Regions from separate parts of the Pseudomonas rossensis genome, predicted to be linked through region 1. Evidence: riboswitches for the same ligand, from Rfam matches in the RefSeq annotation. Region 1 holds a riboswitch; the other holds the start of a gene.
The links. Region 1 has a riboswitch for cobalamin ahead of WLY71_RS26885 (CbtB domain-containing protein). Riboswitches for the same ligand answer to the same signal wherever they lie in the genome.
Positions count from the first base shown of each region.

Region 2: it holds a riboswitch for cobalamin, as region 1 does, so the genes downstream of both, cobO (cob(I)yrinic acid a,c-diamide adenosyltransferase) here and WLY71_RS26885 (CbtB domain-containing protein) in region 1, are expected to answer to the same signal.

Region 1 is NZ_JBBWCB010000164.1:1,141-4,544, forward strand. Features, by position in the region: partial or broken gene WLY71_RS26875 (cobaltochelatase subunit CobN) at 1-107, opposite strand, end outside; gene cobW (cobalamin biosynthesis protein CobW) at 111-1,184, opposite strand; cobalamin riboswitch at 1,285-1,499, opposite strand; cobalamin riboswitch at 1,601-1,829, shown strand; gene WLY71_RS26885 (CbtB domain-containing protein) at 1,951-2,154, shown strand; gene WLY71_RS26890 (CbtA family protein) at 2,166-2,873, shown strand; gene WLY71_RS26895 (cobalamin biosynthesis protein) at 2,870-3,283, shown strand; gene cobM (precorrin-4 C(11)-methyltransferase) at 3,367-3,404, shown strand, end outside.
Region 2 is NZ_JBBWCB010000011.1:43,348-46,751, forward strand. Features, by position in the region: gene WLY71_RS05440 (cobyrinic acid a,c-diamide synthase CobB) at 1-882, opposite strand, end outside; gene cobO (cob(I)yrinic acid a,c-diamide adenosyltransferase) at 879-1,490, opposite strand; cobalamin riboswitch at 1,572-1,807, opposite strand; gene WLY71_RS05450 (hypothetical protein) at 1,962-2,546, shown strand; gene WLY71_RS05455 (PQQ-dependent sugar dehydrogenase) at 2,615-3,404, shown strand, end outside.

The DNA.
Region 1 (3,404 bases):
CTGGAGTCGCCGCTGCACAGGATCACCAGCTCGGCGGGGGTTTGTCCAAGGTCGGCGATGTTGTCATCCGACACGAAACCGCCGGGCTGAGTCCTGAGCAGGTGCATGGCTTAAACGCTGAGCGCGGCGCGCAATTGCGCTTCAAGCAGAGTGGCGTCCAGCTCCTGACCGATCAACACCAGGCGCGTGGTACGCGCTTCGTCGGCGCCCCACTGACGGTCGAAATGCTTGTCGAAACGTGTGCCCACGCCCTGAATCAACAGGCGCATCGGTTTGTTCGGGATCGCCGCAAAACCTTTGACGCGCAGGATGCCGTGCTGGACCACCAGCTGGGTCAGCGCGTCCAGCAGCAGGCTTTCGTCGGCTTGCGGCAGTTCGATGGAGATGGAATCGAATGCGTCGTGGTCATGCTCATCGTGATGGCCGTCTTCACCTTCATGGTGGTGATCGTGATGGCTGTGACGGCTGTCGATGTGTTCTTCAGAACCGGCGCCGAGGCCGATCAGCACGTCCAGTGGCAGACGACCGCTGCTGGCTTCGATGACTTTCACCGCTGGCGGCAATTCTTCAGCGACTTCCAGGCGTACACGGGCCAGGTCTTCAGGGCTGATCAGGTCGGCCTTGTTGAGGATCACCAGGTCGGCGCTGGCGAGTTGGTCAGCGAACAGCTCGTGCAGCGGCGATTCGTGATCCAGGTTCGGGTCAAGTTTGCGCTGGGCATCGACCTGGTCCGGGAAAGCCGCGAAGGTGCCGGCGGCGACCGCTGGGCTGTCGACCACGGTGATCACCGCGTCAACGGTGCAGGCGCTGCGGATTTCCGGCCATTGGAAGGCTTGTACCAGCGGTTTTGGCAGGGCCAGGCCCGAGGTTTCGATGAGGATGTGGTCAAGGTCGCCGCGACGGGCGACCAGTTCGCGCATCACCGGGAAGAACTCTTCCTGAACGGTGCAGCACAGGCAGCCGTTGGCCAGTTCGTAGACGCGGCCGTTGGCTTCTTCTTCAGTGCAACCGATGGAGCACTGTTTGAGGATTTCGCCGTCGATGCCCAGCTCGCCGAACTCGTTGACGATCACCGCAATGCGGCGGCCCTGAGCGTTGTCGAGCATGTGCCGCAGCAAGGTGGTTTTGCCCGAGCCGAGAAAGCCGGTAACGATGGTGACGGGGAGTTTGGCCAGTGTTTTCATCGGATGCCCTTTGGCAAGGTGGCGGGCATACGGGACGACAATCGCTGCGACGGATGCGCGCGCGGAAGAGTTCGCCACCGGATCACCCCGCCCGGTTGTAGTGAGAATCTGTGTCGAGGCAGGTCTCCTGGCTGACGGTGTGCCGGGCTTGTGGGCCTGGCATTCACTGCGCCTTCCCGCGAACCCGTTGCACAGGGTTTGCAGTGGCGTGGCAGCGAACATCACCGTTCACAGTTGCGGGGGCAGCCGCGGCATCGACCGCGTTCCCTTCTTAGCTTCGGCAGACGCCGAAGAACCTCGAAAGCGCAAGGCTACGCATCGTGTGGGGGCGGGTCAATGTCCTACAAAGAGCCAATCATCATTCGGTTCCAACTGAGAACCCTTGCCAATTGACGCCCAACCCCCGCCCATGCTCTCCTACACGCCTTGTTACGGGTGCCCTTCACAGGGTGAAACGGGAAACCGGTGAATCATGTGCTTTACTCTAAAGTCATGTCAGTCCGGTGCTGCCCCCGCAACGGTAAGCGAGCGAAGCGTCAGATCCACTGTGCCAGCAGTTCGGCATGGGAAGGTGATGCTTGCAGGTCAAGGCGAAAGCCAGTGCCCCTCGTGAGCCCGGAGACCGGCCCGCAACACAAAGTGACCATTACGATCACTGAATAACAAACCCGCGGTGGGCGGGCGCTGTTTGAACCTCTGCGTGCCCGACTCGCAGGGGTCTTCCATGCGCTCTATATCACCCGCTGACAGACCAGAGGGAAGCGCCATGTCGATCATCAGCAGCACCGGCAGCAACACCGATAAGAGCACCGCCAGCACCACCAATACCCTGACTCAACGCCTGACCGCCGCCGTGTGCGCGTCGATCCTGGGTGCTAGCCTTGTGTATTTCGCCGGTTTCTCGCACATCGAGGCCGTGCACAACGCCGCTCACGATACCCGCCACAGCTCTGCATTCCCGTGCCATTGAGACTTGCCGACATGATCAAGCGTATTGCGCAAACCGCAGGGTTCACCGGGCTGCTGGCCGCCCTGTTGCTGACCCTGCTGCAAAGCTTCTGGGTGGCTCCGCTGATTCTGCAGGCCGAGACGTTCGAAAAATCCGAGCCCGCCGCTGTTGAAGTTCACGAACACGCCGCAGGTGCTGTCGCCGCTCACACCCACGATGCTGAAGCCTGGGAACCGGAAGACGGCTGGCAGCGCGTGCTGTCCACTACCGGCGGCAACCTGGTGGTAGCGGTCGGTTTCGCCCTGATGCTGGCCGGTCTTTACACCTTGCGCGCACCGACCAAAACCTCCCAAGGCCTGCTTTGGGGCCTGGCCGGTTATGCGACGTTCGTGCTGGCACCGACCCTCGGTCTGCCGCCTGAACTGCCGGGCACTGCCGCAGCTGATTTGGCGCAGCGGCAGATCTGGTGGATCGGCACGGCTGCCTCCACCGCTGTCGGTATCGCGCTGATCGTGTTCAGCCGTCACTGGCTGATGAAGATCCTCGGCGTGGCGATCCTGGCCGTTCCTCACGTGATCGGCGCGCCACAACCGGAAGTGCATTCGATGCTCGCTCCAGAAGCCCTGGAAGCTCAGTTCCAAATCGCTTCGCAGCTGACCAACGTGGCATTCTGGCTGGCCCTGGGCCTGATCAGTGCCTGGTTGTTCCGCCGCAAAAGCGATGGTCAGTACCACGCATGACTGAGATCAGCACAGCGCCGACTTTAGTGGTCGGCCTGGGCTGCCAGCGCGGCTGCCCCGTCAGCACGCTGCGGGCGCTGCTCGATCAGGCGTTACAGGCTCATAAAATTGAACTTCACCAGATCAAGGCCCTGGCCAGCATCGACCTGAAGCGCGACGAACCTGGCTTGATCGAATTGGCCGAACAGCTTGAGTTACCGTTGATGTACTTCAGCAGCGAACAACTGGCCGGCTATCAACCACAACTCAGCCACCGCTCGGACATCGCGTTCGAACGCACCGGCTGCTACGGCGTAGCGGAAAGTGCCGCCCTGGCCCTTGCCGAACAACTGACCCAGGCACCGGCAAAATTGCTGATTTCACGACAAAAATATGCCCAGGCCACCTTGGCATTGGCCTGCGCTGCATAAAATCCTCGATAATCCCCGCCATCGATCATGAGCAATCTTCATCTGAAGCCTTGCCCAGCCCCTTTTTCTCACAGGAACCGACGATGACCGTCTACTTCATTGGCGCAGGTCCCGGCGACCC
Region 2 (3,404 bases), on a different contig from region 1:
GTGCAATTCTGGATAACCGCCCGGCAGATAGAGGCTGTCTGCCTCCGGCAATTGCGTGTCACGGATCGGCGAGAAAAACGACAACTCGGCGCCCATGGCTCGCAGCAAATCCAGGCTTGCACCGTAGGTGAAGGCAAACGCTTCGTCACGGGCCACGGCAATTCGCACACCGACCAGCAACGGTTCTGCAGCGATCACATCAGGCGCGCCGAATTCCACCGCCGGTGGCAGCGCGACCTCGCAGCTGCTGGCCAGTGCATCGGCCGCCGCATCGAGGCGCTGATCGAGATCGTTCAACTCACTGGCCTGAACCAGACCCAAATGGCGACTCGGCAATTCGATCCCGGTTTCCCGGGACAAGGCGCCGTACCAGCGCAAGCCTTCAGTCAGGCTGCCTTCGAGCAATTGCGCGTGTCGCAACGTGCCCACACGATTGGCCAACACGCCAGCAAACGGCAAGTCCGGCTGATAACGCGCCAGCCCCAGGGCCAGTGCGCCAAAGGTCTGGGCCATGGCAGTGCCGTCGATCACACCGAGCACCGGCACACCGAAGTGTCGCGCCAGATCAGCGCTGGACGGCGTACCGTCGAACAGTCCCATGACGCCTTCGATGAGGATCAGATCCGCTTCGCCGGCGGCTTCCCACAACAGTCGACGACTTTCCTGCTCCCCGACCATCCACATGTCCAGTTGATACACCGGCGCACCGCTGGCGCGCTCGAGAATCATCGGGTCGAGAAAATCCGGGCCGCATTTGAACACGCGAACCTTGCGCCCTTGATTGCGATGCAAACGGGCCAGCGCAGCGGTGACGGTGGTCTTGCCCTGACCGGAGGCCGGCGCGGCAATCAATACCGCCGGGCAATGACGTGGCTGACTCACAATTCGACGCCTTTTTGCGCTTTGATCCCGGCCTGGAACGCGTGCTTGATCACACCCATTTCGGTGACGGTGTCGGCCAGTTCGATCATCTCCGGCTTGGCGCCGCGACCGGTGACCACCACGTGCTGCATCGGCGGACGGGCCTGCAAGTCGCTGAGCACTTGATCGAGATCCAGATAACCGTGCTTGAGCGCAATGTTCAATTCATCCAGCACCACCAGGCCGATCGACGGATCACGCAGCAATTCGCGGGACACCGCCCACGCGGCTTCAGCGGCGGCGATGTCGCGCTGACGATCCTGGGTTTCCCAGGTGAAGCCCTCGCCCATCACATGAAAACGCACCTGTTCCGGAAAGCGCCGGAAGAACAGTTCTTCGCCGGTGCTGCTGCGCCCTTTAATGAACTGCACCACGCCACACTGCATGCCGTGGCCCATGGACCGGGCGAGCATGCCGAAGGCCGAGCTGCTTTTGCCTTTGCCGTTGCCGGTCAGCACCAGCAGCAGGCCGCATTCATTCGGGGAGTTGGCGATGCGTTCATCGATCACGGCTTTTTTGCGCAGCATGCGCGCCAGATGACGTTCGTCACGATCGGGGGTATCAGTCATGGGGGAGCTCTCCGTTGAGGCTGGATAACGGCGGGCAGGCACAAGAATAGACGGCAAAAAGCCTGGCATCGCCCACCGTGATGCCGCTGGATGGATCAGGCCGGTCTCCGGGCTCATGAGCGGCATTTTTTGCCTGACTGCGCGCCTTCCCATGTTGATATCAACACAGTGGCTCAAGGCGCAGCCTTCACTCATTTACCGTTGCGGGGGCAGCGCCGGGATCATGGCTCTTCGTCGCTTGAAGAGAGTCACTCACCGGCTTCCCTGTTTCACTCTGTCGACCAAGGTCACAGAGCACCTGAAACAAGCCGCGAAGGTTAGAGGGTTGGGGATGGAGCGTCAATTGAAGACGGGCGGCCTGCGAGCGAATAACTGCCGTCGATCAATTATCTGACGCCAATCTTGTGCCACACTCTCAGCAGTGATATCAAAGAGCCACAATCTCACAACACAATAACAAGGGTGAGCCACATGCAAGGCATGATCATCAGCAATCCGAAGCTGGAATTCCTGCGCCCGGTGCTGGAACGCTGGTTTGACTGTATCGACCGCTACAACGCCGTGCGCGGCGATAACGACACGCCTTACTGGTTCGACGAAAAAGCCAACCTGAGCCTGCTTTCCGCCGCGGCCTGGATGGCGGAAATGGTCACGCTGCAACAAACACCGACCCGTAAGCAGACCGAAGAAGGCGAACGCAATGGCCGCGCCGATCTGTTTATCGCGACCAGCGAAGAACGCGCTTACCTTCAAGCGACCCAGCGCTGGCCACGCGTCAACAGCCTGAACCTGACTCAAGCCTTGCAGGACATCACCAGCGACGCCAAACGCATCAGCTACGCCAGCGACCTGAAACTCGGTTGCCTGTTCGTTGCGCCGCAAAAAGCCCAACAAAGCGCCACCCCGGAAGAACTCCAGGACATGGTCGACGATCTGCAAAAGGAACACACCTGCGCCGTGGCCTGGTACTTCCCCTATGCCTATCGCAAGTTGCGCAACGAAGCCGGCAACTATCACCCCGGCATTGCCGTGCTGTTCAAGGAAGCCCGCGGCTGAGCGGTTGAACCATCGCGCACCTGCGCTTCTCTATTGATTAGGTCAATGCATTCATAGGGAAGATCAGCATGCGCAAGCCCCCGCTCGTTCTCGTCATCGTGCTCGCCGGAGGGCTTGCCGCCTGCGGTGAAACCTCCAGACTGCAAGTCTCCGACGGCACCGGCCCGTCACCCAAGCTACCAGAACCGAACAAAACCCTGATCCCGACAGTGAACATCGCCCCGGCGATTGGCTGGCCGGACGGCGCGAAGCCTATCGCCGCGACAGGGACTCAGGTGGCGGCATTTGCCGAAGGCCTCGATCACCCGCGCTGGCTTTACGTGTTGCCTAACGGCGACGTGCTGGTGGCCGAAACCAACGCACCACCCAAACCCGATGACGGCAAAGGTATTCGTGGCTGGGTCATGGGCAAAGTCATGGGCCGTGCCGGCGCCGGCGTACCGAGCCCAAACCGCATCACGCTGCTGCGGGACAAGGACCACGACGGCATCGCCGAAACCCGCACGGTGTTCCTGGAAAACCTCAACTCGCCCTTCGGTATGACCCTGGTCGGCAATGACCTGTACGTCGCCGACACAGACCGCTTGCTGCGCTTCCACTATGAAAACGGCGAGACGGCGATCAAGTCGCAGCCTATGAAGGTGATCGACCTGCCGGGCGGTACGCTGAATCACCACTGGACCAAAAACGTCATCGCCAGCAAGGACGGCAGCAAGCTGTACGTCACGGTGGGTTCCAACAGCAACGTGGCCGAAAACGGCATGGACAAGGAAGAAGGTCGCGCGGCGATCTGGGAAGTGGATCGCGCCACCGGCAACCATCGAATCTTCGCCTCGGGGATTCGTAATCCAAACGGTC